DNA from 4 places in the Streptomyces sp. NPDC044033 genome. Region 3 is predicted to be linked to each of the others. Evidence: riboswitches for the same ligand, from Rfam matches in the RefSeq annotation. Region 3 holds a riboswitch; each other region holds the start of a gene.

Region 1 (7,396 bases), on a different contig from region 3:
CGAGAGCGGTGTCGCCGCCGCGCGCTGACCCGCCGCGTACAGCACCGCCGCCAGCAGGCGTTGGACCGTATCCGGCACGCCGGACTGGAGCAGGTATACGCGCGGCAGCACACGTTGCCACGGGCCGTTCTCGCGTGCCCTGTTCCAGATCGCGCCCTGGGAGACGCCCAGGGCGCGCAGCTGAGCGTGTGTCGCGAGGCCGCGTTGGCGGCGCACCAGTCGGGTCAGTACCGCCCGGTCGTACGAGATCGGCGTAGGCATGGGCAGTTGCTGCCCAGCAGGAACGGTCCCTCTTCCCCCGGGTCTCCGACTTCTCTCCGCGCGCCCCTCCCTGCGGAAGTCCGCACCTCATCATCGGGTGGCTTCTTCCGCGACGCGTCAGCCGCTCGCTGCCGCCCCCCTCCGCGTCAGCCGCCCGCTGCCGCCGCCCCCTCCAGGCGTAGGGTCGAGGACACGTTCGAGTTGTCTTGTCATGGATCGTGGAGGTTGCGGGAATGGCTGGGGTTCCGACATCTGTAGTGGCGGCCGGTGGGCTGGTCGGGGGTTACGGGGTGGCCCGTTGGACCAAGAAGCGGCCGCTGGGCGGGGCCGCGCTGGCCGCGGCCGGTGCCGTCGCGGCGCGGCAGTGGCAGCAGCGGTCCGGGACCGGCGCAGCCGCCGCGTTGACCGGGCTGTACGTGGCCGCCTTCGCCGGATCGCACCCGCTCGCCAAGAAGGTCGGCGCCTGGCCCTCCGTCTTCGCCGTGGCCGGCGGGGTCGCCCTCGCCTCCTGGGCCGTCGAGCGGCGGAGCTGAGCAGAGCCCTGGGCCGCTGAGCAGCCCTTCCTCGGCCGTCGAGCGGCGGAGCTGAGCAAGCCCCTCCGGGCCGTCGAGCGTCGGGGCCGAGCAGCGGCACAGCCGTACGCGCCCCCGGCCCCGTCCGAAAGACGGCTTTACGGGTCCGGCCCTGCCCCGGCCCGTATCGCCGCCCCTCCCTCTGACTACTTCGACGCCTCCGTCAGCAGGTCCACCTCATCGGCCGTCAGCTGGAGGTCCGCCACCGCCAGCAGCGCCGGCAGCTGCCCCGTGTTGCGCGCGCTCGCGAGCGGGCACGCCACCGTCGGCCGGGCGGCGAGCCAGGCCAGGGACACCGTGGCCTGCTCGGCGCCGTGGGCCTCCGCGACCTTGTCCAGCGCCTCCAGGACGCGCAGGCCGCGCTCGGTCCGTACGTACTCGGCCGCGGTCCCCGACCGCGCGCTGTCCACGGCCGCGCCCGGGCGGTACTTGCCGGTCAGGAAACCCGACGCCAGGCTGTAGTACGGGACCGCCGCCAGGCCGTGGCTCTCGGCCGTCGCGGCCAGGTCGCCCTCGTACGTATCGCGCGAGACGAGGTTGTACTTGGGCTGGATCGCCACGTACTTGGCCAGCCCTTCCGCGTCGGAGAAGGTCAGCGCCTCCGCCAGCCGGTCCGCCGTGATGTTGGAGGCGGCGATCTCGCGGACCTTGCCCTCCCGCACCAGTTCGTCGAGGGCCGTGATGAACTCCGGCACCGGCACGGACGGGTCGTCGTAATGCGTGTAGTAAAGGTCGATGTAGTCGGTGCGCAGGCGGCGCAGGGACTCCTCGACGCCTGCCTTGATGGCGTTGGCCGCCAGGCCCCGGGGCTCCGGGACGCCCGCGCCGACCTTGGTGGCGAGGACGACGTCCTCGCGGTTGCCGCGCGCGGCGAACCAGTTGCCCAGGACGGTCTCGGACTCGCCGCCCGAGTTTCCGGGGACCCACGCGGAGTAGACATCGGCGGTGTCGATGAAGTTGCCGCCCGCCTCCGTATAGGCGTCCAGTACGGCGAAGGACTCCGCCTCGTCGGCTGTCCAGCCGAAGACGTTGCCGCCGAGGCAGAGCGGGTGGACGGACAGATTCCCGATCTTCTTGCGCTTCTCAGCCATGCGCCCATTTAACGCCTTGCACAGGCGCGTTAACGGCATGGATGGATTCATCCGTCCCGTTTTGGCCACTGTGGCCACAGTGGCCTCAAGCGTCCCAACACCCTTGTGGCGTTACGGCTTCATCCCGTGCCCCCGCAGCCATGTCATCGGGTCCACGGGCGCGCCCCCGCCCGGCCGCACCTCCAGGTGCAGATGCGGGCCGGTGGCATTGCCGGTCGCGCCGACCCGGCCGATGACATCGCCCGTCCGCACCGTGCCGGAGTTCACGGCGATCGACGACTGGTGGCAGAACCACAGCTCAGTGCCGTCGTCCAGGGTGAGCACCGTGCGGTAGCCGTACGAGCCCGCCCAGCCGGCCTGGGTGATCGTGCCGCCGTGCACCGCCTTGATCGGCGTACCCGTCGGCGCCGCGAAGTCCTGCCCGGTGTGGTTGGCCGACCACATGTCGCCCGACTGGCCGAATCCGGCGGTGAGCGTGTACGAGCCGACGGGCAGCGCGTACGCGGTGGCGAGCTTCGCCTGCCGCTCCCCCTCCGCCTTCTTGTGGGCGGCCTCCGCCGTCTCCGCCGCTTTCCGCTCGGCCGCCGCCTTCTCGGCCTTCTCCTTGGCCTTCTCCTCGGCCGCCGCCTCCGCCTTCCGCTTCGCCGCCTCGTCGGCGGCCTTGGCCGCCGCGTCCCGGGCGGCGGCCTCGCGCGCCTCGGTGTCGGCGAGGGACTGCTGGTGCTCGGCCTGCTGGAGGATGCGGGCGCGGAGCGCCTCGCCCGCGTTGGCGGTGCCGTTCGCCGCGTCCTCGGCGGAGAGGCCGAGCCCGGACAGCGGCTGGTCCGCGCCGGGGGCCTCCGCGGCGGCCGGGGCGGAGTCGTCCGCCACGAGTGAGCCGATACCCGGCAGGTCCTTCGCCGCCGGCAGCTTCCCCGGCAACTCGCTGATCTGGTCGGCCAGGTGCGCCAGGTCGGGCATGGATATCGGGGGCGCCGGACGGTCCTCGGCGCTGGCCATGCCGCCCGCTCCGACCGCCGCGATGACGCCGACGCCGAGCACCGCTCCGCTACGGGCCATCGTGCCGCCGCGCTGCTTGCCGACCCGGTGCTTGCCGCGGACCGGGCCCACGGAGTCCTCGGTGGGGTTCCACTCCTCCCACAGCTCCGCCCCCCGCTCGCCCGACCAGCCCTCGTTGGGGTCTGCTTCGAAATCCGCGGCTACGTCCGCGTCGAAATCCGCGGCGGCACCCGCGGCGAAATCCGTGGCGAGGTCAGTGCCGGGGCTCAGACCGGTCTCGGGGCCGGAGGTGGGTTCCGCACCGCCGGGAGCGCCCGGCGAAGCCCCGAGTGAGGTGCCGAGGGCAGGTTCATACGACGGCTCATACGAGGACTCATACGGAGGGGCGTACGACGGGTCATACGTCGGCTCGTCGAGGGCAGGCTTGTTGGACGCCACGGGGGCGCACTCCTTTCCTTCCTTCTCGCCTACCGGGTTAGCTGACGGGTTCGGAGCAGGAAGGTCTCCTACGGGCCCCTTCTCGCGAAGGCGCCCGACTCACCCCAAGGTTGGTGGTTCCCCGGTTCCCTGGTGCCTCGTGTCGCCGGTGTTGCCGATGGTGCTGGTGCGCACGGTGTTGCCGGTGTTGCTGGTGCCTGCGGGATTCGGCGAAGGCGCACGGTGCCGCCTCTTGCGACGGTTGTGACGACCGCGCTGCGTTATCGAACGTTAATAGAAGCGAGACCCGGATACCAAGCTGTTGCCCGTAATCCGCACAGGCTTTGGTGAGGACTTTATGGACACGCGTCGGCGAAAGCGGTCGAGTCGGCGCGCGGGCCGAAACCCCTCAGCGGCGATCGTGCAGCAGTCGTTATGCGCAGGGATCAAGATCCACTACGCACCGTGCTCGCCTGCCGGCCGCCGCCCGCAACGCCGGATCGCCAGCAACGCCATGTCGTCCGACGTCCCCCCGCCCGTATGCCGCGCGACGTCCGCGGAGAGCGCCTCCAGCAGCAGGTCCGGGCCGTCGAACAGCCGCCCGCTCAGCCGCGCTTGCGGGTCGTAGAAGTCGCCCCGCTCGTCCCTGGCCTCCGTGACCCCGTCCGTGAACAGCAGCAGCGTCGTCCCCGCCGGGAAGTCCCACGCCTCCACCCGGTCCGGCCATACGCCCAGGTCGCCCATGCCCAGCGGCAGCGCCGGCACCTCCGGTGACGTCTCCACGGCCTTGCCGTCCGCGTACAGCAGCAGCGGCGGCGGATGGCCGCGGTTCACGATGCGCAGCACCGCGCCGCCCGACGCCGCCACCTCCACCTCCGCCAGTACGGCCGTGGTGAACCCCTCGAACTGGTCCAGCCCCTCCCGGCGCACCCCCTCCCGCTGCAACGCCCGCTCCAGGCGGGCCGCGAGCCCTTCGAGGGTCGCCTCCTGCTCCGCCGCCTCCCGGAACGCGCCGATCACGACGGCGACCGCCTCGACCGCCTCCAGGCCCTTGCCCCGGACGTCGCCGACGATGACGCGTACGCCGTGCGGGGTGTCCTGCACCGCGTACAGATCGCCGCCGATACGGGCGTCCGCCTGCGCCGCCACATAGCGCGCCGCGACGCGCAGCCCCTCGCCGATACGGGCCGGGGGCGTCGGCAGCACGGCCCGCTGGGCCGCCTCCGCGATGCCGCGCGCGGACCGCAACTGCTGGTCGCTGCGGCGCACGATGCGGTTGATGCCGAGCGCGAGCACGGCGACGGTCAGGACCGTGGCGACCTTGGTCGCGGACTCGAACGAGTTCACCGCACGGTGGTACGCGTTGGTCCCGGCCGCGGCGGCGACGGCCGCGACGGCGGTGACGACCGTGCCGCGCCGCCCGAAGAGCGGGGCCGCGACCAGCGGAGCGGCCGAGAGGAAGGGGGCCCCGGTGTACTTCGGCGGGGTCAGGAGGTCGAAGAGGACGCCGCCGACGATGAGCACGGCGGGCGCCCAGCGCGCCAGGCGGTTCGCGATCGCGCCGCGGCGCGAGAGGCCGTGCGCGGGCGCTCGTGCGGGCGTGCCCCTGCGTGCCCGGCCTCCGGGGCCTCGCTTCCCCACCGTTCTCTCCTGACCGGTCCGTCCCGCGCGGCGCCCCTCCCAGGCTTCCGGTCGACGCCGGTCCCGGCGACCGCTGTTCGTCCAATCGGGTGACCGCCACCCGCCCCGTCAAACGGGGCCGTCGACGGCGGATCGGGGCGCGGCACGGGCGTAGGCGCTGGTGAGGGTGGTGAGACGGGGAGCGCGCGAGCCATCGGAACGGGCGTACGAGTCAGGAGAGCCGCGCGCGCCGGAGGCCGCGCGCCCCGGCCCAAGCGGCGAGCCGCGCGCCGGGCGCCCCGCCCCGAAACGGACCGGGCCCTGGACACCCCGATCCGGGGTGCCCAGGGCCCAGGGCGTCACAACAGCGCCAGGCGCCAAGCGTGCAGGTGCAGATGCCAGGTGACACGCGTCAGGCACCATGCCTCAAGCGCCAAGCGTCAGGCCGCCGGAGTCCGTCCCCGGCCGCGCCCGGAGCCGCCGTTGCCGCCGCCGCTGCCGCCGCGCCCGCCGCCGCTCCGTCCACTGCCGCCGGCCGCGCCCGAGCCCGAGCTCTGGTACGTACGGCCGCGACCGCCCCGGCTGCCCCGGCTGCGACCGCCGGTGCCGGTGCCGGAACCCGAGCCGGAGCCCGTACCCGGCCGGGACGTCCGCGACTTCGGCTTGCCCTGGGGCTGCGCCGGGGCCGGCGGAGTGATGACGACCGGGACGCCGCTGGGGACGCGGGCGCCCGTGATGCGCGCCAGCTCGGCGTCCTCCGGGCCCACCTTCACGACCTGCGGGGTGATCTTCGCCGTGACCATCATCCGGGTCATCTCACGCCGCTGCTCCGGCAGTACGAGCGTGACGACGGTGCCGGACTCGCCGGCGCGCGCCGTGCGGCCGCCGCGGTGCAGGTAGTCCTTGTGGTCGACGGGCGGGTCCACGTTCACGACGAGGTCGAGGCCGTCGATGTGGATGCCGCGGGCCGCGACGTTGGTCGCGATGAGCGCCGTGACCTGCTCGGTACGGAACTGGTCCAGCGTGCGGTTGCGCTGCGGCTGGCTCTTGCCGCCGTGCAGCGCGGCGGCCCGTACGCCGCTCGCCAGCAGCCGCTTGACCAGCCGGTCGGCGCCGCGCTTGGTGTCCACGAACATGATCACGCGGCCCTCGCGGGCGGCGATCCGGGTCACGGCGTCGCGCTTGTCGTCGTCCGAGACGTGCAGCAGGTGGTGCTCCATGGTGGAGACCGCGCCGACGGACGCGTCGACGGAGTGTGTCACCGGGTCGTTCAGGAAGCGGCGTACGAGCCGGTCGACGTTGCGGTCCAGCGTCGCGGAGAACAGCATCCGCTGGCCCTCCGGCTGCACCTGGTCGAGGAGCCGGGTGACCTGCGGCAGGAAGCCCATGTCGGCCATCTGGTCGGCCTCGTCGAGGACCGTGATGGATACGTCGCCGAGCGCGCAGTCACCGCGCTGGATGAGGTCCGCGAGGCGGCCGGGCGTGGCGATCAGGACCTCGGCGCCGCGCGCGAGGCTGTTCGCCTGCCGGCCGATCGACATGCCGCCGACCACCGTGGTCAGCCGCAGGTTGACGGCGGTGGCGTACGGCGTGAGCGCGTCCGTGACCTGCTGCGCGAGCTCGCGGGTGGGGACGAGTACGAGCACCAGCGGGCGCTTGGACTCGGCCCGGCGGCCGGCGGTACGGGCCAGCAGCGCCAGGCCGAAGGCGAGGGTCTTGCCGGAGCCCGTACGGCCGCGGCCCAGGACGTCCCGGCCGTGCAGCGCGTTGGGCAGCGTGGCGGCCTGGATCGGGAACGGCTCGGTGACGCCCTCCCGGTCCAACGTGGCGAGCAGGCCGTTCGGCATGCCCATGTCGGCGAAGACCTCCACGGGCGGAAGCGCCGGGGTGGTGCTGACGGGCATCGCGAACTCGCCGCCCTCGGAGGCGGCCGGCCGCCGGTTCGGCTGCTGGCGGCCGGGCTGCCGGCCGCCGCCGGACTGTCGCGCCGGTGTCTGCGGGCGGGAGCGGGGCGTGCGGGCGGGGCGTTCGGAACGAGTCATTCGAGAGGACCTTCCCTCAATGGGGTGGCACGCCTCAGGAACGACTTCGCATCGCAAGCCCGTACCGGGACGGACGGGCGCGGAAAAGCCGGGGCGTGCGGGGAGAACTGGGCGGTGGAGCGGTGGTGAGGCTGTGGAGCGGTGGCGCGGTGGTGAGTCGCTGGAACGGTGGAACAGCGGTGGAGCGGAGCAGCAATGGGGCCCGCACCCAGCGGTGCGGGCCCCATTGCGTGGTGCATACGTCTGATCAAATGATCAGGCGCCGACGATGTTCTCCGCCTGCAGGCCCTTCTGGCCCTGCGTGACGTCGAAGGTCACCTTCTGGCCCTCAAGCAGCTCACGGAAGCCGGAGGAGGCGATGTTCGAGTAGTGGGCGAAGACGTCGGGGCCGCCG
Region 2 (7,396 bases), on a different contig from region 3:
GCCGTGCTCCTCGATGACCGCGGCGTACTCGCGGCACGCGGCGAACGTCCGCTCCAGCGCCTCGGGCGCCAGCCTGCCCGTACGGTCCACGCCCTGGCCGAGGCGGACGATGGTCATCCGGCGGTCCAGGTCGACCAGCTCCCCGGTGGCCGGGTCGACGTCCGCGACCAGCAGCCGGATGGAGTTCGTACCGCAGTCGACGGCGGCGACGCGCTTCACTCGGCGCCTCCTTCGGCGGAGGGCGGGGTGGCTCCTGGGGCCCGTACGCCGTCCTCGCACGGCGTCTCCCCCTGGCGCGTCTCCCCCTGGCACGGCGCGACGCACGGGCCCTTGCGCCACCACTCCGGCAGCATCGCGATGGCCTCGTCGCCGAGCGGGTTGACGCCCGGGCCCGCCGCCAGCGAGTGGCCGACGAGCACGTGCAGGCACTTCACCCGGTCCGGCATGCCGCCCGCGCTCGGAAAGCCTTCGAGCACCTCGATGGCGTCGCGGCGGGCGATGTAGTCCTCGTGGGCGGCGCGGTACGCGGCGGCCAGCTCCGGGTCGCTGCCCAGCCGGGCCGTCATCGTCTTCATCACGCCGTCCGCCTCCAGCGTCCCGATCGCGGAGGCCGCGCGGGGGCAGGTGAGGTAGTAGAGCGTCGGGAACGGCGTGCCGTCCTCCAGGCGCGGCGCGGTCTCGACCACGTCGGGGTTGCCGCAGGGGCAGCGGTGCGCGATGGAGCGCAGGCCGCGCGGGGGGCGGCCCAGCTGCTCCTTGAACGCGGCGATGTCCGCGTCCGTCGGGGTCGTGGGCTCGGTCTTCGGAGGAGGGGTGTCCATGGGCTCGCTCGTACTCGGTCTTCTCGTGTTCTTCTCGGTCGGGTGGGCCGGATCGTACGGGGTCCGGGCGCCGGGCCGCTCGTACGGGGCCGGTTGTACGGGCCGGGGCTGTACGGGCCGGGTCGTACGGGACGGGGTCGTCGGGGCCGGGCCGTGTCGGGCGGGGCGGGTCGCGGGAGGGCCGGGCGGGGCCCACCGGACCTGGGCGGGAGCCGGGCCAGCGGTCCGGACAGCGGCGGCCCGGGCAGCGGCGGCCCGGGCAGCGGCGGCCCGGGTCAGTCCTGCCCGTCGGCCTTGTCCACCCCGTCCCAGAGGTTGCTGGACCAGGAGCGGCCGGCGCCGCCCTGGTCCTTGGGCCGCTTGGCGTCACCGCCGCCGTCCACCACGCTGTAGCCGGTCTCCCCCGGCCGCACGTAGTGCAGGTGCTCGCGCGCCTGCTGCTCGATGTACGCCGGGTCCTTCAGCCGCGCCTTCTCCTCGCGGAGCCGCTTGACCGCTTCGCGCGCCTCCCGCGACTGCCGCTGCTGATCGCCGATGTCCGAGCGCTGGGTGATGAACTGCCGCATCGGGTAGGCGAGGGCGACGACCAGCGAGCAGACGACGAGCGCGAGCAGCGCCGCCCGGCCGGTGAGGCGGTTGCGGCGCACGGGCCGGGTCCGGTACACGCGGGCGGCGGCCTGCTCGCCGAGCGCCTTGAGCCTGGTCGCCGTGGAGAACCGATCCGCCGGCACAGCCGCCTCCCCTGTCTCGTCGCCCGTGCGACCCACGTACGGACACGTCCCCGGCAACGGTACGGGACCGGTGCCGGGGACGCTTCGCTTGGAGCCTGTGTCATGCCCCGGGTCGGATCAGCGTGCGCGCCGGGCGCCACGCGCCCGGCCAGGGAGACGACACAGGCTCTTACGCGCTCAGCCGTGTTCCATGAGCCCGGGTCCGTTCTATGGGCCCGGGTTCCATTGGCCCGGGCCCATGAGCTCATGGGCGGGTGTGTCAGCCCTTGAAGCGCGGGAACGCGGAGCGGCCGGCGTAGACCGCCGCGTCGTCGAGGATCTCCTCGATGCGCAGCAGCTGGTTGTACTTGGCGACGCGCTCGGAGCGGGCCGGGGCACCGGTCTTGATCTGGCCGCAGTTGGTGGCGACGGCCAGGTCGGCGATGGTGACGTCCTCGGTCTCGCCGGAGCGGTGGGACATCATGCACTTGAAGCCGTTGCGCTGGGCCAGCTCGACGGCGTCGAGGGTCTCGGTCAGCGAACCGATCTGGTTGACCTTGACCAGCAGGGCGTTGGCGGCGCCCTCCTCGATGCCGCGGCCGAGGCGCTCCGGGTTGGTGACGAACAGGTCGTCGCCGACGATCTGGACCTTCTCGCCCAGCTTGTCGGTGAGGACCTTCCAGCCCGCCCAGTCGTCCTCGTACAGCGGGTCCTCGATGGAGACCAGCGGGTACGAGGCGACGAGCTCCTCGTAGTACTCCGTCATCTGCGCGGCGGAGCGGTCCTGGCCCTCGAAGGCGTAGACGCCGTCCTTGTAGAACTCGGAGGCGGCGACGTCGAGCGCGAGCGCGATGTCCTGGCCGGGCGCGTAACCGGCCTGCTTGATGGCCTCCACGATGAGGTCGAGCGCCTCGCGGTTCGAGCCCAGGTTCGGGGCGAAGCCGCCCTCGTCGCCGAGGCCGGTGGACAGGCCGCGCTCCTTCAGCACGCCCTTGAGCGTGTGGTAGACCTCCGCGCCCCAGCGCAGCGCCTCGGAGAAGGACTCCGCGCCGATCGGCGCGATCATGAACTCCTGGATGTCCACGTTGGAGTCGGCGTGCGAGCCGCCGTTGAGGATGTTCATCATCGGGACCGGCAGCAGGTGCGCGTTCGGGCCGCCGAGGTAGCGGAAGAGCGGCAGGTCGGACGCCTCGGAGGCGGCGTGCGCGACGGCGAGGGAGACGCCGAGGATGGCGTTGGCGCCGAGCGAGGACTTGTCGGCGGTGGCGTCCAGGTCGAACATCGCCTGGTCGATCAGGCGCTGCTCGGTGGCGTCGTAGCCGACGAGCTCCGGGCCGATCTGCTCGATGACGGCGAGGACGGCCTTCTCGACGCCCTTGCCCTGGTAACGGTTGCGGTCGCCGTCACGCAGCTCCAGCGCCTCGAAGGCACCGGTGGAGGCGCCGGACGGCACGGCGGCACGGCCCGTGGAGCCGTCGTCGAGGCCGACCTCGACCTCGACCGTGGGGTTGCCTCGCGAGTCGAGGATCTCGCGAGCTACGACGACGTCGATGGACGGCACGAATGTCTCCTTCATGGGGTGACTGGTTTCTGCACCCCGAGCCTAACGGGCCGGGGGGCATCCGCCCGCGCGCAGCCCTGTCTCCGAACGGAAAAATGGGCTAAAGAGCCAGATCAGAGGATGAATGGTGATGATGTTCGCCGGACGGGGAACGGGGGCGGGCACTGGACGCGGCGGGGGTGGGGGGGTGCGGGGAAGCGCGCCGGGAGTCCTCGCCCGAGAACGGCGGGCCCTCACCCGAGGTGGCTTGAGGCGGTCCGAGAGGGCTGAGGTGGCCTGAGGATGCCCAAGGTGACCCGAGAGGGCCTGAGAGGTGGCCCCGCGGCAGGGGCGGGCCGGTGCGCCCCTCGCGGGGGCGGTGGGGCCCGGTAGCGCCCCCGCCCCGGTTACCCGCCCCGGATATGCGAGTGCCCCGCTACGGCGCAATCGGGGGGATGGCGCGCCGGAGCGGGGCGGTCTCTCATGAGCGGAGAGACTGGGACGGCGGTGAAGCCGTCCCGGGGAGACGGATCAGCCCAGGTGGAGCTGCTGACCCGGGTAGATCAGGTTGGCGTCGGAGACGATGCCCTTGTTCAGGTTGTACAGCTTCTCCCAGCCGCCCTTGACGCCGTGCTCCTTGGCGATCTTGCCGAGGGTGTCGCCGGACTTGACCTTGTACTCGCCGTCGCCCTTCTGGATGGACTTCGGGGCGGCGGGCTGCGGGGCGGCGGGCTTCGGCGCGGCCTGCTTGGGGGCCTGCTGCTTCGGAGCCTGCTGCTTCGGCGCGGCCTGCTTCGGGGCCTGCTGCTTCGGCGCGGCCTGGCGCTCGCTGCGGTCCGCGTGCTGCGTGCTGCGGCTGCTGGAGCCGGTGTCGACGCCGGCGGAGGGACCACCGGAGGTCAGGTTGCCGGCGCCGGCGCAGGACCAGGCGCCCGGGCCCTGCATGGCGAGCAGCTTCTCGGCGGTGGCGATCTGCTGGCCCTTGGTGGCCAGGTCGGCGCGCGGGGCGTACTGGGTGCCACCCGCGGCGGCCCAGCTGGAGTTACTGAACTGCAGGCCGCCGTAGTAGCTGTTGCCGGTGTTGATCGACCAGTTACCACCGGACTCGCACTGCGCGACCTGGTCCCAGGTGTGGACGGAGGCGGCGGAGGCGGAGGTGGCGCCCATCAGCGGGACGGCGACCGCGGCACCGGCGACACCGGCGAGCGTGGCGACACGGACGGCCTTGGACGGACGGCGGTGCTTGCCCTTGGAGATAAGCATGTTGGTTTCCTCACCGACGCCTACGAGGTGAGCTGTCGGGTTCGGGCTGTGAGCTGCCCGGCCTCGCGTGCCGGAGCACACGGGGCTTCACCCCTAGCCGTCCCGGTCCCCGTCGGTGTCGACGGGCCGTTCCGGCGGCCTACCTGGTTCCCCCGCTCCTGCCTACGGCGCTTGCGCGACGATTCCCCCGACCGCCGGCAGGATTCGGCGTGGCGATCGTGGTGCTCACGGTGGCGAGCGGTGACGACGTTAAACACACTGCCCAGGAGGGTTCAAACCCCCCCTCCTGGCGGCAGTTGCCTCTACTTACCCACAGAAACATCGCATTTCCGCAGGTGAGAGACGGTAGGGAAAGATCGGGCAGACGAGAAACGCGTGACTGTCAACGAGACCCATGTCTCACTTTCCCCCGGAACGGACATACCGCCCGTGCCGTCGCTCTCATTTTCCGAGGTCAAGCTTCTGACCAGGGAAAATAAGATCTGGATCGCTTCCCACGGTGCCGTGGTTGCGTTCGTAGAGGGCATTCCACCCGCCGGAGACGGAGTGCTTCTCCGCGATCACCGAGAGACTGTCTCCCGACTGCACCGTGTAGTCGCGGAGGGCCTGTTGGGACGTACGGGACGACTCCCCGCCGCGCGACGCGTGCCGCCCGCCGCCGCTCCGCCCGGTGTCGTCGTGCGCGGAGCTCGCGCCTTCGTCCCCCTTGCTTCCGCTCTGCCCCCCATCGGAGCCGCCGCGGTGCCGGCCCTCGCTGGGCGTCGGCGTCCCCGTCGTGGAGGGCGTGGGGTCGGTGGAGGGCTCAGGGGCCTTGGAAGGGGTGCTGGAGGGCTCCTGAGAGGGCTTCCCGCCGGGCTCGGGGATCTCGGTCGGGCCGGAGCCGTCCGAGTCCGCCGCGCCGGAGCCCTTCTCGCCGGGTGTGGCGCTCGGGTCGGTCTTGCCCGGGTCGGCCTTGCCCGAGCCCTTGCCGTCGTCCGAGTCCTTGCCGTCGTCCGAGGGTCTCTTGGACGGCTCGGAGGTAGAGGTATGGGACGGCGCGGGCGAGTGGGAACTGGGCTCCGAGGAGGACGGCGCCTGACCGCTGCCCGGGTCCACGCCCGGCGACGCGCCGCCGCGCGTAAGGCCGGAGCTGACCGCGCACCCCGACCACGGCTTGGTGCCCTGGTCCTCCAGGATCTTCTGGGCCACGGCTATCTGCTGGGCCCGGCTGGCCAGGTCGGGGCTCGGCGCGTACGTCGTGCCCCCGTACAGATTCCACGTCGACTGCGACAGCTGGAGCCCGCCGTAGAAGTCGTTCCCGGCGTTGGCGCTCCATGTCCCGCCGCTCTCGCACTGGGCGACGCGGTCCCAGGTCGCGGCGTCCGCGGCGTTCGCGCCGGTGGCCGCGAGCAGCGGCATGGCGATTCCGGCGCCCGTCACCCCCGCTGCTACGACGATGGCGGGGACCTGACGGGGGCGACGGTGTCGACCGTTCCCGGTACGCATGCGGTTGCCTCTCGTGTGGCAGCTGAGTTGTCGGTTGAAGATAGCGACGCACCCAAGGAGTCACAAGCCGATGTAGCCGAGGTCACGCGGAGGTCACGCCGATTGACGCTTCGTCACTTCTGGTGGGGCGTGAACTCCACGGGCAGCGTGCGCAGTCCGCGCATGATGAGTCCGCCGCGCCATCGCAACTCCTCCGGGTCCGCCGCGAGGCGCAGGTCGGGCAGGCGGCGCAGCAGGGTCGCGAGGGCCGCCCGGCCCTCCAGCCTGGCGAGCGGCGCGCCCACGCAGTAGTGGACGCCGTGCCCGTATCCGAGGTGCTGATTGTCACTGCGCGAGAGATCGAGGGTGTCCGGGTCGGCGAACCGCTCCGGGTCACGGTCCGCGGCAGCCAGTACGACGAGTACCGGTTCGCCCGTGGCGATCCGCTGCCCGCCCAGGGTCATGGGCTCGGTGGCGAACCGCCAGGTCGCCAGCTCCACCGGGCCGTCGTAGCGCAGCAGTTCCTCGACACCGGTGGCGAGCAGGCTCTCGTCACCCGCCTCCAGGGCCCGCTGGAGCCGCTCGCGCTGACCGGGGTTGCGCAGCAGCGCGTACGTACCGTTGCCGATGAGGTTGACGGTGGTCTCGAACCCGGCGAAGAGCAGGATGAACGCCATCGCGGCGGCCTCGTTCTCGCTGAGGTGCTCACCGTGGTCGGAGGCCCGGATCAGGCCCGAGATCAGGTCGTCGCCGAGATCCGAACGCTTACGGTGGATCAGCTCCGCCAGATACGTACGCATCTTCTTGACGGAACGGGCCACCCCGCCGCGCGGCCCGCCGCCGTGCCGGATCATCATGCCCACCCAGTCGCGGAAGTCGTCCTGGTCCTCGCGGGGCACGCCCAGCAGGTCGCAGATCGCGTAGATGGGGAGCGGAAAGGCGAACTCGTGGATGAGGTCCGCCGTCCCCTTCTCGCAGAAGCCGTCGATGAGGTGGTCCGTCAGCTCCTGCACGCGGGGCGCGAACTCCGCGACCCGGCGCGGCGTGAACGCCTTCGAGACCAGGCGCCGCAGCCGCGTGTGGTCCGGCGGGTCGATGTTCAGCAGATGCGTCATCAGGTTGGCGCTGCGTTCGCCCGGGATGCCGATCTTGCCCTTGCCGTGCGCGGCCTCGGAGTGGTGCACGGGGTTCTTCGACAGCCGCCCGTCGGCGAGCGCCTGGCGGGCGTCCGCGTAACGGGTGACGAGCCAGGCTTCGACCCCGCTGGGCAGCTCGGTACGGCGCACGGGCGCGTGCTCGCGCAGCCAGGCGTACGCGGGGTAGGGGTCAGCGGCGAATTCCCAGCTGAAGAGGGCGGGAACGGGGGCGTCGGCGGTCTCGTCGTGCACCCCACGACGCTATAGGAGCCCACGGCCGGACGGACGAGGGGCAGCCCGGACGCCCGGACGGACGGCTGGTAGGGGCGACCGCTGCGCACGGCTGTTGCGCATGGCTGTTGCGCATGGCCGTCGTGTACGGCCGCTACGCGTGGCCTTCGCTTAGGGGCTGTCACGTACGGCCGCCGCGCACGGCCGTCACCACGTACGGCTGTCGCGCAC
Region 3 (7,396 bases):
CAGCGACGACGCCGCCGCCATCTTCGCCTCGGTGTACCGCATGGCGGCCGGCGGGTCGTCATTGCCGAGCGAGCCGAAGTTGCCGTGCCCGTCGACCAGCGGCACGCGCATCGAGAAGGGCTGCGCCATGCGCACGAGCGCGTCGTAGATCGAGGCGTCGCCGTGCGGGTGGAGCTTGCCCATCACCTCGCCGACGACGCGCGCGCACTTCACGTGCGGGCGCTCCGGGCGCAGGCCCATCTCGTTCATCTGGAAGAGGATGCGGCGGTGCACCGGCTTCAGCCCGTCGCGGGCGTCGGGCAGGGCGCGCGAGTAGATGACCGAGTAGGCGTACTCAAGGTAGGAGCCCTGCATCTCGTCGACGACGTCGATGTCGAGGATGCGCTCCTCGAAGTCGTCCGGCGGCGGGGTCTTCGTGCTGCGGCGGGCCATCGCGGCTGCGGCTCCTTCATATACCGGTGCGGGGTGGTGACGCCGACCATTGTGGACCGCCCCACTGACAACGCCGACCGCGACCCGTCCGTAAGAGCGTTCCTCGACGGGAACTTCGCCAGATGTCAGCGCGCTTGCATACAGTGACAGGACCGATTTGAACGCGGGACATCACGCGGGTCATCACGCAGCGAAGGGACGTACATGCCCATGGGTCACACGGCCACGCAACAGGCCGGCTCCAGCGGCCTGACAGCGACCGAGCACCGCCTGGCCAATGGCCTGAGGGTGGTTCTCTCCGAAGACCACCTGACCCCGGTCGCCGCTGTCTGCCTCTGGTACGACGTCGGTTCCCGCCACGAAGTCAAGGGCCGTACGGGCCTGGCTCACCTCTTCGAGCACCTGATGTTCCAGGGCTCGGCGCAGGTCAAGGGGAACGGCCACTTCGAGCTGGTGCAGGGCGCCGGCGGCTCCCTCAACGGCACCACGAGCTTCGAGCGCACCAACTACTTCGAGACCATGCCGACCCACCAGCTGGAGCTCGCGCTCTGGCTGGAGGCCGACCGGATGGGCTCGCTGCTCACCGCGCTCGACGAAGAGTCCATGGAGAACCAGCGCGACGTCGTCAAGAACGAGCGCCGCCAGCGTTACGACAACGTGCCCTACGGCACGGCGTTCGAGAAGCTGACGGCCATGGTCTACCCCGACGGCCACCCTTACCACCACACCCCCATCGGCTCGATGGCCGACCTGGACGCCGCCTCCCTGGAGGACGCCCGGGCCTTCTTCCGCACGTACTACGCCCCCGGCAACGCGGTCCTCTCGATCGTCGGCGACATCGACACCGAGCAGACCCTCGCCTGGGTCGAGAAGTACTTCGGCACCATCCCCTCGCACGACGGGAAGCAGCCGCCCCGCGACGGGTCCCTGCCCGACGTCATCGGCAGGGAGCTGCGCGAGGTCGTCGAGGAAGAGGTTCCCTCCCGCGCCCTGATGTCCGCCTACCGCCTCCCGCACGACGGCACCCGCGAGGCGGACGCCGTCGACCTGGCCCTGACCGTCCTCGGCGGCGGCGAGTCCTCCCGGCTTCACAACCGCCTGGTCCGCCGGGACCGCACCGCTGTCGCCGCGGGGTTCGGCATGCTGCGCCTCGCGGGCGCGCCCTCCCTGGGCTGGCTGGACGTCAAGACGTCCGGCGGGGTCGAGGTGCCGGACATCGAGTCCGCGGTCGACGAGGAGCTGGCCCGGTTCGCGGCCGAGGGACCGACCGCGGAGGAGATGGAGCGGGCCCAGGCCCAGTTGGAGCGCGAGTGGCTGGACCGGCTCGCCACGGTCAGCGGCCGCGCCGACGAACTGGCCCGGTTCGCCGTGCTGTTCGGCGACCCGCAGCTCGCGCTGTCCGCCGTCGGGCGGGTGCTGGACATCACCGCGGAGGAGGTGCGGGCCGTCGCCAAGGCCCGGCTGCACCCCGAGAACCGCGCGGTCCTCGTCTACGAGCCGACCGAGCCGACCGAGCCCGCGGAGGCCGAGCAGGCCGACGAGGACACGGCGGACGCCGGACCCGGCGAGAACGCCGGAACCACCGCGACCACCGCGACCACCGCGACCACCGCGACCACCGCGACCACCGCGACCACCGCGACCACCGTGAACGCAGCGAACGCCGAAGAGCAGGAGGCGGGCCAGTGAGCGACGCCGTGGCCACCACCACCATGCAGTTCCACCCGCAGCCGCAGCCCGGCACCGCCACTCCGTGGGCCTTCCCGGCCCCCGAGCGCGACCAGCTGCCCAACGGCCTCACCCTGCTGCACTGCCACCGCCCCGGCCAGCAGGTCGTCGCCGTGGAGGTCAACCTCGAAGCGCCGCTGGAGGCCGAACCGGCCGGGCTCGACGGCGTCGCCACGATCATGGCGCGCGCCCTGTCCGAGGGCACCGACAAGCACTCCGCCGAGGACTTCGCCGCCGAGCTGGAGCGCTGCGGCGCCACCCTCGACGCGCACGCCGACCACCCGGGCATCCGCGTCTCGCTGGAGGTCCCGGCCTCCCGGCTGCCCAAGGCGCTCGCCCTGCTCGCCGACGCCCTGCGCGCACCGGCCTTCGCGGACAGCGAGGTCGAGCGGCTCGTGGGCAACCGCCTCGACGAGATCCCGCACGAGCTCGCCAACCCGGCCCGCCGGGCCGCCATGGCGCTCTCCAAGCAGCTCTTCCCCGCGGGCGCCCGCATGTCGCGGCCCCGCCAGGGCACCGAGGAGACCGTCCGGAACATCGACGCCGCGGCCGTACGGGCCTTCTACGAGGCCCACGTGCGGCCCGCCACCGCGACCGCCGTGGTCGTCGGCGACTTCACCGGCGTCGAGCTGGCCCAGGCCCTCGCCGACACGCTCGGCGCGTGGACCGGCGGCACCGCCGAGCCGTACCCGGTGACGCCCATCACCGCCGACGACACCGGCCGGGTGGTCATCGTGGACCGCCCCGGCGCCGTCCAGACCCAGCTGCTCCTCGGCCGGGTCGGCCCCGACCGGCACGACCGCGTCTGGCCCGCCCAGGTCCTCGGCGCGTACTGCCTCGGCGGCACCCTCACCTCGCGCCTGGACCGCGTCCTGCGCGAGGAGAAGGGCTACACCTACGGCGTGCGCTCCTACGCCCAGGTGCTGCGCTCCTCGGAGCCCTCGTCCCTCCAGGGGTCCACAGGCGCCTCGCTGCTGGCCATCAGCGGCTCGGTGGACACCGAGTCCACCGGCCCGGCGCTCGCGGACCTGTGGACCGTGCTGCGGACGCTGGCCGAGGGGGGGCTGACCGACGCCGAGCGCGACGTCGCCGTGCAGAACCTCGTCGGAGTCGCCCCGCTGAGGTACGAGACGGCCGCGGCCGTCGCGGGGACGCTCGCCGACCAGGTCGAGCAGCACCTCCCGGACGACTTCCAGGCCCAGCTGTACGCGCGCCTGGCGGAGACCGGCACGGTGGAGGCCACCGCGGCCGCCGTCAGCGCCTTCCCGGCCGACCGGCTCGTCACGGTCCTCGTCGGCGACGCCGCGGAGATCCAGGGGCCGGTCAAGGCGCTCGGCATCGGAGAGGTGACGGTCGTCACCGGCTGACCGGCTGAGCGGGGGCCCGCTGACGGCCTGACCGGCTGAGCGGAGGACCGCTGACCGGTGCGGCCGGTCGGCGGCGAGGGCCCATAACGGGGCGAGCGGGGCGTGAGGGGTCTACGAGACCCTCACGCCCCGCCGTTTGTCCGGATTATTGGAGAGGTTGCCTGTCTGCTGTGTGGCGTAGGGCACAAAACCCCGGTTCTGTTTGCCGATTGAAAGAAGCCCCGTTTAGCGTCAGGGCGGTTGTCCGTCAGATGTGAGTCGCATCCGCGGCCCCGGGCAACCATCGCCGAGTCCCCAATGGCGTGAGCCAGGGGAGCCGGGGACCCACACGTCCCTGGGGTGAATCGGGCCCCTTCCCGGAGGGATCCGTAGGAGACCTTCCTGCTCCGAACCCGTCAGCTAACCCGGTAGGCGAGAAGGAAGGAAAGGATCAGCCGTACCTATGGCGTTCACCCGTGCCACCGGGAAGCACCGTCGTCCGAGCCGCGCCGTGCGCGTCGGAGCCAACGCGGCGGGGGTCGCGACCCTGGCCGCGACCGGCGTCGTCGCCGGCCTCGCCTCCCCGGCCCTCGCGTCCGGCGGCGACCACACCCCCAAGGTCGAGGACACCGGCCTCACCCAGGTCGTCGGCATGAGCAACGACATGGCCGACAACATCGGCGCCCAGGCCGAGGCCCAGCAGCACGCCGCCGAACAGGCGGCCGCCAAGGCCAAGGCCGCGGCCGTCGCCAAGGCGAAGGCCGCCGAGGCCAAGAAGCGCGCGGACGAGGCCAAGCGGAAGGCCGACGCGGAGCGCGCCGCCAAGGCGAAGGCCGCCCGTGACGAGGAGCGCAAGCGCCTCAACACCTTCGTCCTGCCGGTCGACGGCTCGTACGTCTCCACCGGCTACAAGGCGTCCAGCGGACTGTGGTCCTCCGGCAGCCACACCGGCGTCGACTTCCACGCCGGAACGGGCACCTCCGTGCACGCGGTGGGCGGTGGCACCGTGGTCGAGGCCGGCCCGGGCGGCGCGTACGGCAACAACATCGTCATCAAGATGAACGACGGCACGTACACGCAGTACGGCCACCTCTCCTCCATCGGCGTCTCCGTCGGCCAGACGGTGACCCCGGGCCAGCAGATAGCCCTCTCGGGCGCCACCGGCAACGTCACCGGCCCCCACCTGCACTTCGAGGCCCGTACGTCCCCCGAGTACGGCTCGGACATCGACCCCGTCGCCTACCTGCGCGCGCACGGCGTCGGCCTCTGACCTCGCGCACCCCTTCGCGCACCGAAGGCCCCGGCCCGCCCGGCCGGGGCCTTCGGCATGCGCGGTTCGGCACTTTGGCGTGCGTGCCGCTGGCCGGAAAATAGCCCCGGGACACCGGCGCCGTCGGAAACCGACCGTTCCTGCAATAGAGTCCGCCGGACAGGCGTCAATCGGCCGTAATTCGCGGTGGTTAAGGCGGAGGTTCACCAATGCGGGACCGTATGTGAAGGGCGACGCGGAAGCGGTCCGCGTCCCTCGCGGCATTTCCGCGCACGCGGTCTGCGCGGCGATCCGGGACGACATCGTCTCCGGCGCCCACCCGCCCGGCGGCCGCCTCATCGAGGGGCTGCTGGCGAGCCGCTACGGCGTCTCCAGGGTGCCCGTGCGCGAGGCGCTGCGCACCCTGGAGTCCGAGGGGTTCGTGACCACCCGCCGGCACGCGGGGGCGTGTGTCGCGCAGCCCACCGAGGAGGAGGCCGCCGACCTTCTCGAAGCGCGCGCCCTACTGGAGCCGCTGGGCGCCGCGCGGGCCGCGCAACGGCGTTCCGAGGCCCATCTGAAGGTGTTGCGCGGGCTGGTGCGGCTCGGTCAGGAGAGGGCGCGGCGCGGGCAGTCCGCCGAGTTGCGGCCGCTGGGAGAATGGTTCGACCAGACGCTTGCCGGGGCCTGCGGCAGCCCGAGCCTGACCGCGCTCCTCACCCAGCTGCGGCGCAAGATCGCCTGGGTGTACGCGGCGGAGTCGCCCGCGCGGGCCGTGGAGGCGTGGCAGGTGCGCGGCGCGATCGTGGAGGCCGTTGCCCGGGGCGACGTGGAGCGGGCACGGGCGGCCGCCGCCGCGCGCGCCGAGCGCGTGCTGGCCGAATACCGGGCGCGCCGCCCGCTGCACACGAACGGTGTGAGGACTTCGAAACATTCCGTAAACGAAAAGAGCGTCCGCTCCTGACGGCGAACGCGTATGGGGCGGGCGGAATTCTCGACGCCTGCCCGGGCCGGTTCCGGCGGGTTTCGCGGCGAAATGCCGGCAGAAGGGGCCGTACGGAAATGCTGGGTAGAGAAGGGCCCGGTGCAGAACAGATCCGTACAGAAGGGCCCGGTGCAGAACAGGCCCGTACAGAAGGGCCCGGTGCGCAGGGGCCCGCCTTGCGCAAACGGACCCGCCTGCCCAAACGGACCCGCCTTGCCCAAACGGACCCGCACAGGAACGCCGCCTGCCAAAGAGCCGCGGCGACCGTAATCGGTCACCGCGGCCCGTCGCGCGGCCGTGCCGCGCCGGTGAACCCGAATCAGACGGTCTCCGGGAGCTCCTCAAGCCCCTCGGTGACCAGCTTCGCCAGACGGTCGAGCGCGGCCTCGGCGTCATCGGCCTCGGAGGCGAGAACGATCTCCTCGCCGCCCTGGGCGCCCAGGCCCAGCACCGCGAGCATGGAGGCGGCGTTGACCGGGTTGCCGTCGGCCTTGGCGATCGTCACGGGGACGCCCGAGGCGGTCGCGGCACGGACGAAGATCGACGCGGGGCGGGCGTGCAGCCCCTCGGCCCAGCCGACGGTGACGCGGCGCTCAACCATGGTGTTGCCCTTCAAGTCGTCATTGGTTGTCTAGACCAGTCTCTCACGGTGCCCCGGTCGCTCCTGCGGTGACGTCCGGCGCCGTGCCGCCCCCTGTTCCATCTTGCATGGTCCGCCCTGCCCGCCTTCACCCGCCTTCACCTGCCGTGCTCCCTCGCCCGCCCGGCTCTCCGTCCACCTTGCCCCGACCCACCGGTGAACGCGAGCGGAGGTCCTGTCAGTGCCCGGTCGTACGCTGGCTCCATGCACACGCCGTCGGAGCACGCCGCGTACCCGACCCACTGGGAGGCCGATGTCGTGCTGCGCGACGGCGGCACGGCGCAGATCCGGCCCATCACCGCCGCCGACGCCCAGCGCCTGGTCAGCTTCTACGAGCAGGTCTCGGACGAGTCGAAGTACTACCGCTTCTTCGCCCCCTATCCGCGCCTGTCCGACCGCGACGTCCACCGCTTCACCCACCACGACTACGTCGACCGGGTCGGCCTGGCCGCCACGGTCGGGGACGAGTTCATCGCCACCGTCCGCTACGACCGCATCGACGCGCACGGCATGGCCGCCACGGCCCCCGCCGACGAGGCCGAGGTGGCCTTTCTCGTCCAGGACGCGCACCAGGGCCGCGGCGTCGCCTCCGCCCTCCTCGAACACATCGCGGCCGTCGCCCGCGAGCGCTCGATCCGCCGGTTCGCCGCCGAGGTGCTGCCCGCCAACACCAAAATGATCAAGGTCTTCACGGACGCCGGGTACACCCAGAAGCGCTCCTTCGAGGACGGCGTCGTCCGCCTCGAATTCGACCTGGAGCCCACCGACCAGTCCCTCGCCGTCCAGCGCGCCCGCGAGCAGCGCGCCGAGGCCCGCTCCGTGCAGCGGTTGCTCGCCCCCGGGTCGGTCGCCGTCGTCGGCACCGGCCGGGAGCCCGGCGGCGTGGGCCGCGCCGCCCTGCGCAACGTCCTGGACGGCGGCTTCACCGGCCGTACGTACGCGGTCAACCGGGCCTTCCCGGCGGGGCCCTCTCGGCTGCGGCCGGAGGGCGTGCCCGCCTACCGCTCGGTCGGCGA
Region 4 (7,396 bases), on a different contig from region 3:
GATCGCCGACGGACTGACCCCGTAAGGAAGAACATTTCATGTCGCCTCACCGTTCCGAATGGTTCAAGAGCTCGTACAGCGGTCAGAACGGCGAGTGCGTCGAAGCCCGCCGGATAGGCGTCGGCGTGGAGCTCCGGGACACTAAGGATCGCGGGGCCGGGACCCTGGCCTTCGGCCCGGGCACCTGGGCCGCTTTCCTCGCCGATGTGAAGCGCCGCGATTTCCCTGCCGCATAGCGGCGGCTCCGCTCAAGCCCCTGGCCGGTGCCAGGGGCTTCCGCATGCTCCGGGGTCGGGGCGATGCGCGCCCGGGAAGCCCAGGGCGCGCGTCACGACGGTGAAGTGAAGCTCTGGTCACAAGCGGAACCTTGGCGGTGCGTTCGCCATCTCTTTCGGTCGAGAGGCCCCCACGGGGCCGCTGGCAGCACTGCCCCCTGCGGCTGCCCTTGATCTGGAAACGAGAGCTTGATGAGCCTGACGGGGACGCCCTTCTTTCTGACGTCGATTGTGCTGGTCGTCGCTGCCCTGGTGGTGCCGTTGCTGCTGTGGAGCCGAATAGGCGGGCCGCGGGCGGTGCGGGGGGTGGCGCGGTTCGTCATGTTGCTGTTCGCGCAGACCACGGCGATCGTCATGGTCTTCGTGGTCGTGAACAACTCCAACGGGCTCTTCGACAACTGGGACGACCTGCTCGGCACCGGCAACCACGTCAACGCGGCGGCGGACCTCGGGGCGGACGGCACCGGCGGGAAGTCGCTGAAGCACGAGCCCAAGGTGGAGCAGAAGTTCAAGCCGGCCGGGGACGAGCGGATGGGGCCCGGTGTGCGGGTCACGCAGCTCAAGGGGCGGATCTCCGGGGTGGACGGCGAGGTGTACGTGTGGCTGCCGCCGCAGTACGACGACCCCGCGTATCAGGACCGCAAGTTCCCGGTGGTCGAGGTGCTGCCGGGGTTCCCCGGTTCGGCCAAGGCGTGGTTCGGGTCGCTGCACGTCAATACGCAGCTCAAGCCGATGATGGAGAAGGGCCAGGTGGCGCCGTTCATCGTCGTCGCGCCGCGCACCACACTGCTCGGCGACGTCGACACCGGATGCGCCAACGTCCCCGGCAAGGTCAACGCCGAGACCTGGCTGAGCGTGGACGTCCGCAAGATGGTCATGGACAACTTCCGGGCCGCGGACAAGGCGGACGGCTGGGCCGTCGCCGGGTACTCGGCCGGCGCGCACTGCGCCGCCAAGCTCGCCGTCTCGCACCCGGACCGCTACCGGGCCGGGGTGAGCCTGTCCGGCTACAACGACCCGATCGGCGAGCCCGTCGCGCTCACGGCGAAGGACCCGGTGCTGCGGGAGAAGAACAACCCGTGGAAGATCCTCCAGCACGCCAAGACCCCGCCGCGGACCGCGCTGTTCGTCTCGGGCGGGGACGGCGACGGCTACCAGGCCGGTGTGGCGCTCAAGCAGGCGTCGAAGCCGCCGACGACCGTGCACGTGGAGAAGATCCCGAAGGGCGCGGGCGGTCACGGCACGGTCGTCTGGCGGAAGCAGGTGCCGGAGGTCTTCACGTGGCTCACACATCAGCTCAAGGTGTGAGATAAGCCTTGAGGCAAGTCTTGAGCTAATGCTTGAGATAAGGCTTGAGATAAGCCGTGGGGCAAGGCTTGAGACAAGTCGGCCTCACGCCGGGCGGGTCGCGCCCGCGAACGGCATCTGGTCGATCGGCGCCACCCGCACCGGCGCCCCCGGACGCGGGGCGTGGATCATCTTGCCGCCGCCGACGTAGATACCGACGTGGCTGATGCCCGAATAGAAGAACAGCAGGTCGCCAGGGGCCAGTTGGGACCGGCCGACCCTCGGTCCCGCGTTGATCTGGGTGTAGGTGGTGCGCGGCAGCGACACCCCCGCCGCCCGCCACGCGGCCTGCGTCAGCCCCGAGCAGTCGTACGCGGACGGGCCGGTGGCCCCCCACGCGTACGGCTTGCCGAGCGCCGCGTACGCGAAGGACACCGCGCGGGCCGCCCGCGCCGTCGGGGCCTGGGCGCTGCCGCGCGCCGCCGAACGGTCCGCCGCCGGTACGGCCGCACCCCGGCCCGTACCCGTACCTGTACCCGTACCGGCGAGCGCCGCGGCGACGGCACCCGTGTCCCCGCCTCCACCCCCATCCCCGCCCGCGTCGTCCTGCACGCTCACGCGCTGCTCGGCCGTGAGCCCGTCGAGGAGCCGCTTGGCGGCGTCCAGTTTCCCCTCGACGGATCGTTTGTGCACGCCCAATTCGTCCTGGGAGTCCTTGAGACGGGCCAGTTGGGCGTCGGCGCTGGCCCGTACCTGCCGCACCCCGAGCAGTTCGCGTTCGACGCGGTCCACGGCGGCGGCCTGTCGCCCCGCCATGTGGTCGGCGAGCGAGGCGCGGTCCAGGTACTGGCCGGGGGAGGAGGAGAGCGCGAGCCGGATCGTGGGAGACAGGCCGCCGTCGCGGTACTGCGCCGCGGCGTACGCCCCCAGCGCGTTACGGGCCGAGTTGAGCCCCTCCGTCTTGCGGGCGGCCTCGTCGCGCAGCGCGTCCAGCGAGTCCTGCGCGGCGCGCGCTTTCTCCTTCGCGCCGTTGTACCGCTCGGTGGCCGCTTCCGCCTCCTGGTAGTAGCGGTCCACCTGGGTCTTGACCTGGGCCGTGGTGAGCCGGGGCGCGGCGTGCCCGGTGCCTTCCAGCGCGGTGCCGGTGGCGGCGCCCGCCAGGGCGAGGGTCGCCGCGGTGCGTGCGGTGCTGCCGGTGAGCGCGTACGGGCGGTGGCGTTTGGGCTTTCGGTGCGAGGCCACGGGGGCCGTCACTTCCTTCCGGTGCCTTCATGTCGTGCGTGTCCTGGCGCGGTTCGTCGCGGCCGGCCCGGCGGCGGCCCGTATAGGGGGCGGGCCGCCGCCGGGATTTCTCGGCGCGGTGGCCGACGGTCGCCGTTCGAGCGCGGTACGGGCCCTGGCGGGGCCCGCTCGCTCTGGCGGCGACGGTGGGGAGCCGGTCACCTGGGGCAGGACGCTAGGCCCGACCGTCACGGGAATGCGCGTGGATGACCGATATTGGATGAAACCGTTCGCACGGTGACCGCGAGCGATCGGACCACTCGCGCTCGTACGGGAAGTTTTCGGCCGCCCCTGATCGAAGCGGCGAATGAGGCAGACCTGACTGCCGACGGGTGATATGGCCCCGGATACTGTCGGGCCTCATGGACGTACTGATTCACGCCGTCGTCGGCCTGCACATCATCGGCATCGCGGCCCTGCTCGGCGGCTTTCTCACCCAGATGAAGGCCATGGGCAAGGGCGAGGCGCGCATGGTCCCGGCGATGCTGCACGGCGCGCTGACCATGCTGGTGACGGGCGTCGCGCTGGTCGGCCTCAACCAGGCCGAGGACTACTCGCTCAACACCGTCAAGATCGGCGTCAAACTGGCGTTCCTGGTCGTGATCCTCGGCCTGGTCTATGTGAAGCGGGACGACGAGAAGGTGGAAGCGCCCGTCTTCGGCATCGTGGGCGCCCTGACGGTCGCCAACATCTTCATCGCGCTGCTGTGGACGTGAGCGCTCCGGGCCCCGGGGGCCCGGGGGCTCCTCACCCGGGGGCTCCTCACCCGGAGGCTCCTCACCCGGAGGCCCGGGGCGGCGTGAGCGGATCGAGCCCCGGGGCGTGAGCGGACCGTGCTCCGGGGCGTGAGCAGGCTGGGCTCCGGAGCGTAAGCGGACCGAGCCCCGGAGCCTAAGTGCACCAGGATCCGGAGCGTAAGCGGCCTCCGCTACGCCGGGCGCACGCTCCCATAGATCGGCATGTAGAAGATCGACTCCACCCGCACGCTCGCCCCCGGCTTCGGCGCGTGGATCATCTTTCCGTCGCCTATGTACATGCCGACATGGCTGATGTCGTCATAGAAGAAGACCAGGTCACCCGGCTGGAGATCATCCGTGGCGACCCGGGTGCCGGTCTTCACCTGGTCCCAGGTGGTGCGCGGCAGGTCGACCCCGGCCGCCTTCCACGCCGCCTGCGTCAGCCCTGAGCAGTCGTACGAATTGGGTCCGGTGGCGCCCCACACGTACGGCTTGCCCATCTGTGCGCGAGCAAAGGCGATCGCCTTCTCGGCCTTGGCGGAGTGCGCCCCGGTGGGGGCACCGGAGTCGGTGCCGCCTCCCTTGTGGCCCTCGTTCGAGCCCTGCCCCTTGCCGCTGCCGCCACCACCGCTGCCACCACTGCCGCCCTGTGCGGCCTCCTCCTGGTGCCGCTTCTCGGCCTGGCGCTTCGCCAGCTCGTCGGCCTTCTTCTTGGCCGCCGCCTCCTTCTTCTTCTCGATCGCGGCCAGGCGCGCCTTCTCCTCGGCCGTCAGCTTCGACAGCAGCTCCCGCGCCTCGCCGAGCTTGCCCTGGACCGTCTCCTTCTTCGCCCTCAGCTGCTTCTGCGAATCGGTGAGCGCGGCCAGGCTCCGTACCGCCTCGCCCCGGTCCTTGGCCGCCGCCTTCCGCTGCGTACGGAACTCCTGGACGGCCCGCTCCTGCCGGCCCGTCATCCGGTCCATCAGATGCGTCTGGTCGAAGTAGCTCTGCGGGTCGGCGGCGAACAGCAGGTTCGCGGTCTGGCTCATGCCGACGTCGCGGTACTGCGCCGCCGCGTACGCCCCGAGCGCGCGCCGCGCGTCATTGAGCTTCCCGGTGCGCCGGGCCACATCGTCGAGCAGCTTGTCGGCCTTGCTGTTCTGCGCGTCCGTGCGCTCCTTGGCGGCGTTGTACTCCTGCGTGGCCGTGCCCGCCTGCCGGTACAGGGTGTCCACATGGCGCTGGACGTCCTCGACGGAGGGTTTCGGGGCCGTGGGGCGGCCGGGGGAGGCGCTGGCGCTCTGGGAGAGCAGGGTGACGGAGGCCAGCGCCGCCGTCGTGAGGCCGACGGCGGTGCGGCGGCGGGCGGGCGTGTCGAGCAGCCCGTACCCGGACCTGCGAGGCTTGCGGTGCGACGCCAAGGGAGGCGACTCCTTCCGTGGACCGCCTACCGGGTTAGCTGTCGGGTTCGGGCGGAAGGGAAGGTTTATGCCCTACGGTCCGTACGGGCGCGGTATGCACGCGTATGGACCGATTCACCCCGGTGTTGCGTGTGGGTCCCCGGCTCCGGGCGCCTCGCGGCGCGGCCGGACTCGGCGTTGGCGGCCCGTGCAGACGGGGCGTCGGCGGGGAAACGGGCTGCCTGAGCGAGCACCGTAGCCAACGTGCGGGGCCGCTGTGAAGGCTGATGTTCGATATGCCGGAACCGTTCCGTGACTTTAGCCTTTCGCCGCGCGCGCGGCCGTTCCCGCCGGTCCCCGCCCCTCGGCGGCGACTTTCCGCCCGTACTTCCCCGACCCGGGGCCGGGTGTCAGTGGGGCGGCCTAGACTCGGTGGGCGATGAGCAGCCTCTTTGACGACAGCTTCCTGGCGGACCTCGAACCTTCGGGCGAGGAGACCCCGCCGCCGCCCGAGGACTCCGCACCCGAGCCGGTGCCGGACGATCTCTTCGGGGGCGCCTTCGACGCGCCCGTACAGCGGGCCGGCCCGGGCGCGGGGCAGGGCTCCGGGGCGCGCGACGCGTACTACCGGGACGGCGCGCCGCGGCCCGTCATCGACCCCTCCGCGCTGCTGGAGGGGCTCAACGAGGAGCAGCGCGCCGCGGTGGTGCACAGCGGCGGGCCGCTGCTGATCGTCGCCGGCGCCGGCTCCGGCAAGACGCGCGTGCTGACGCACCGGATCGCGCATCTGCTGGGCGCGCGGGGCGTGCACCCCGGCCAGATCCTCGCGATCACCTTCACCAACAAGGCCGCGGGCGAGATGAAGGAGCGCGTCGGCGACCTCGTGGGCCCCCGGGCCAACGCGATGTGGGTGCTGACCTTCCACAGCGCCTGTGTGCGGATCCTGCGCCGCGAGTCGAAGAAGCTCGGCTTCACCTCATCCTTCTCGATCTACGACGCCGCCGACTCGAAGCGGCTGATGGCGCTGGTCTGCCGGGACCTGGACCTCGATCCGAAGCGCTTCCCGCCCAAGTCCTTCAGCGCCAAGGTCTCGAACCTGAAGAACGAGCTGATCGACGAGGAGGAGTTCGCCGGTCAGGCTGCCGACGGCTTCGAGAAGATGCTCGCCGAGGCGTACGCGATGTACCAGGCGCGGCTGCGCGAGGCGAACGCCCTCGACTTCGACGACATCATCATGACGACGGTCCACCTGCTCCAGGCGTTCCCGGACGTCGCCGACCACTACCGGCGCCGCTTCCGGCACGTGCTGGTCGACGAGTACCAGGACACCAACCACGCGCAGTACACGCTCGTGCGCGAGCTGGTGGGGACCGGCACGGAAGAGGTCCCCGCCGCCGAGGTGTGCGTCGTGGGCGACGCCGACCAGTCGATCTACGCGTTCCGGGGCGCCACCATCCGCAACATCCTCCAGTTCGAGGAGGACTACCCGGACGCGACGACGATCCTGCTGGAGCAGAACTACCGCTCCACCCAGACCATCCTCAGCGCCGCCAACGCCGTCATCGAGCGCAACGAGAACCGCCGCCCCAAGAACCTGTGGACCGAGGCCGGGGCCGGAGCCACCATCACCGGCTACGTCGCCGACACCGAGCACGACGAGGCCCAGTTCGTCGCCGACGAGATCGACCGGCTCACCGACGCGGGTGACGCCAAAGCCGGCGACGTCGCCATCTTCTACCGCACCAACGCCCAGTCCCGTGTCTTCGAGGAAATCCTCATCCGGGTCGGGCTGCCCTACAAGGTCGTCGGCGGCGTGCGCTTCTACGAGCGCAAGGAGGTCCGCGACGTCCTCGCCTACCTGCGCGTCCTCGCCAACCCCGAGGACACCGTCCCGCTGCGCCGCATCCTCAACGTCCCCAAGCGCGGCATCGGCGACCGCGCCGAGGCGATGATCGACGCGCTGTCGCTGCGCGAGAAGATCTCCTTCCCGCAGGCCCTGCGGCGCGTCGAGGAGGCGTACGGCATGGCGGCCCGCTCCGCCAACGCCGTCAAGCGCTTCAACGTCCTCATGGAGGAGCTGCGCACGGTCGTCGAGTCCGGGGCCGGGCCCGCGACCGTACTGGAAGCGGTCCTGGAGCGTACGGGCTACCTCGCCGAGCTCCAGGCGTCCACCGACCCGCAGGACGAGACCCGCATCGAGAACCTCCAGGAACTGGCCGCCGTGGCCCTGGAGTTCGAGCAGGAGCGCGACGAGGAGAACCCCGGCACGCTGGCGGACTTCCTGGAGAAGGTGGCCCTGGTCGCCGACTCCGACCAGATCCCGGACGAGGACGGCGACGGCAGCGGGGTCGTCACGCTGATGACGCTGCACACGGCGAAGGGCCTGGAGTTCCCGGTCGTCTTCCTGACGGGCCTGGAGGACGGCGTCTTCCCGCAC

Evidence for each region. A riboswitch is a leader RNA that binds a small molecule or an ion and turns the genes downstream of it on or off. The one in region 3 is predicted to bind cyclic di-AMP.
Region 1: another riboswitch for cyclic di-AMP. It lies ahead of AC07AB_RS04135 (M23 family metallopeptidase); the one in region 3 lies ahead of AC07AB_RS13920 (M23 family metallopeptidase).
Region 2: another riboswitch for cyclic di-AMP. It lies ahead of AC07AB_RS22100 (transglycosylase family protein); the one in region 3 lies ahead of AC07AB_RS13920 (M23 family metallopeptidase).
Region 4: another riboswitch for cyclic di-AMP. It lies ahead of AC07AB_RS39405 (C40 family peptidase); the one in region 3 lies ahead of AC07AB_RS13920 (M23 family metallopeptidase).

Annotation. Positions count from the first base shown of each region.
Region 1 is NZ_JBWKFF010000001.1:910,808-918,203, reverse strand. It holds gene AC07AB_RS04150 (hypothetical protein) at 1-261, opposite strand, end outside; gene AC07AB_RS04145 (hypothetical protein) at 495-794, shown strand; gene AC07AB_RS04140 (aldo/keto reductase) at 980-1,924, opposite strand; gene AC07AB_RS04135 (M23 family metallopeptidase) at 2,036-3,361, opposite strand; cyclic di-AMP (ydaO/yuaA leader) riboswitch at 3,374-3,519, opposite strand; gene AC07AB_RS04130 (PP2C family protein-serine/threonine phosphatase) at 3,797-4,981, opposite strand; gene AC07AB_RS04125 (DEAD/DEAH box helicase) at 5,401-7,002, opposite strand; gene AC07AB_RS04120 (cold-shock protein) at 7,258-7,396, opposite strand, start outside.
Region 2 is NZ_JBWKFF010000012.1:154,900-162,295, forward strand. It holds gene AC07AB_RS22080 (Ppx/GppA phosphatase family protein) at 1-219, opposite strand, end outside; gene AC07AB_RS22085 (DUF501 domain-containing protein) at 216-821, opposite strand; gene AC07AB_RS22090 (FtsB family cell division protein) at 1,097-1,552, opposite strand; gene eno (phosphopyruvate hydratase) at 1,812-3,092, opposite strand; gene AC07AB_RS22100 (transglycosylase family protein) at 3,603-4,334, opposite strand; cyclic di-AMP (ydaO/yuaA leader) riboswitch at 4,337-4,481, opposite strand; gene AC07AB_RS22105 (LysM peptidoglycan-binding domain-containing protein) at 4,776-5,753, opposite strand; gene AC07AB_RS22110 (cytochrome P450 family protein) at 5,933-7,186, opposite strand.
Region 3 is NZ_JBWKFF010000006.1:201,957-209,352, reverse strand. It holds gene AC07AB_RS13935 (DNA gyrase/topoisomerase IV subunit A) at 1-432, opposite strand, end outside; gene AC07AB_RS13930 (M16 family metallopeptidase) at 643-2,121, shown strand; gene AC07AB_RS13925 (M16 family metallopeptidase) at 2,145-3,527, shown strand; cyclic di-AMP (ydaO/yuaA leader) riboswitch at 3,802-3,956, shown strand; gene AC07AB_RS13920 (M23 family metallopeptidase) at 3,970-4,776, shown strand; gene AC07AB_RS13915 (GntR family transcriptional regulator) at 5,000-5,719, shown strand; gene AC07AB_RS13910 (HPr family phosphocarrier protein) at 6,060-6,341, opposite strand; gene AC07AB_RS13905 (bifunctional acetate--CoA ligase family protein/GNAT family N-acetyltransferase) at 6,585-7,396, shown strand, end outside.
Region 4 is NZ_JBWKFF010000044.1:16,122-23,517, reverse strand. It holds gene AC07AB_RS39430 (helix-turn-helix domain-containing protein) at 1-25, shown strand, start outside; gene AC07AB_RS39425 (DUF397 domain-containing protein) at 39-236, shown strand; gene AC07AB_RS39420 (alpha/beta hydrolase) at 468-1,583, shown strand; gene AC07AB_RS39415 (C40 family peptidase) at 1,668-2,804, opposite strand; gene AC07AB_RS39410 (hypothetical protein) at 3,206-3,559, shown strand; gene AC07AB_RS39405 (C40 family peptidase) at 3,772-4,980, opposite strand; cyclic di-AMP (ydaO/yuaA leader) riboswitch at 4,989-5,167, opposite strand; gene pcrA (DNA helicase PcrA) at 5,399-7,396, shown strand, end outside.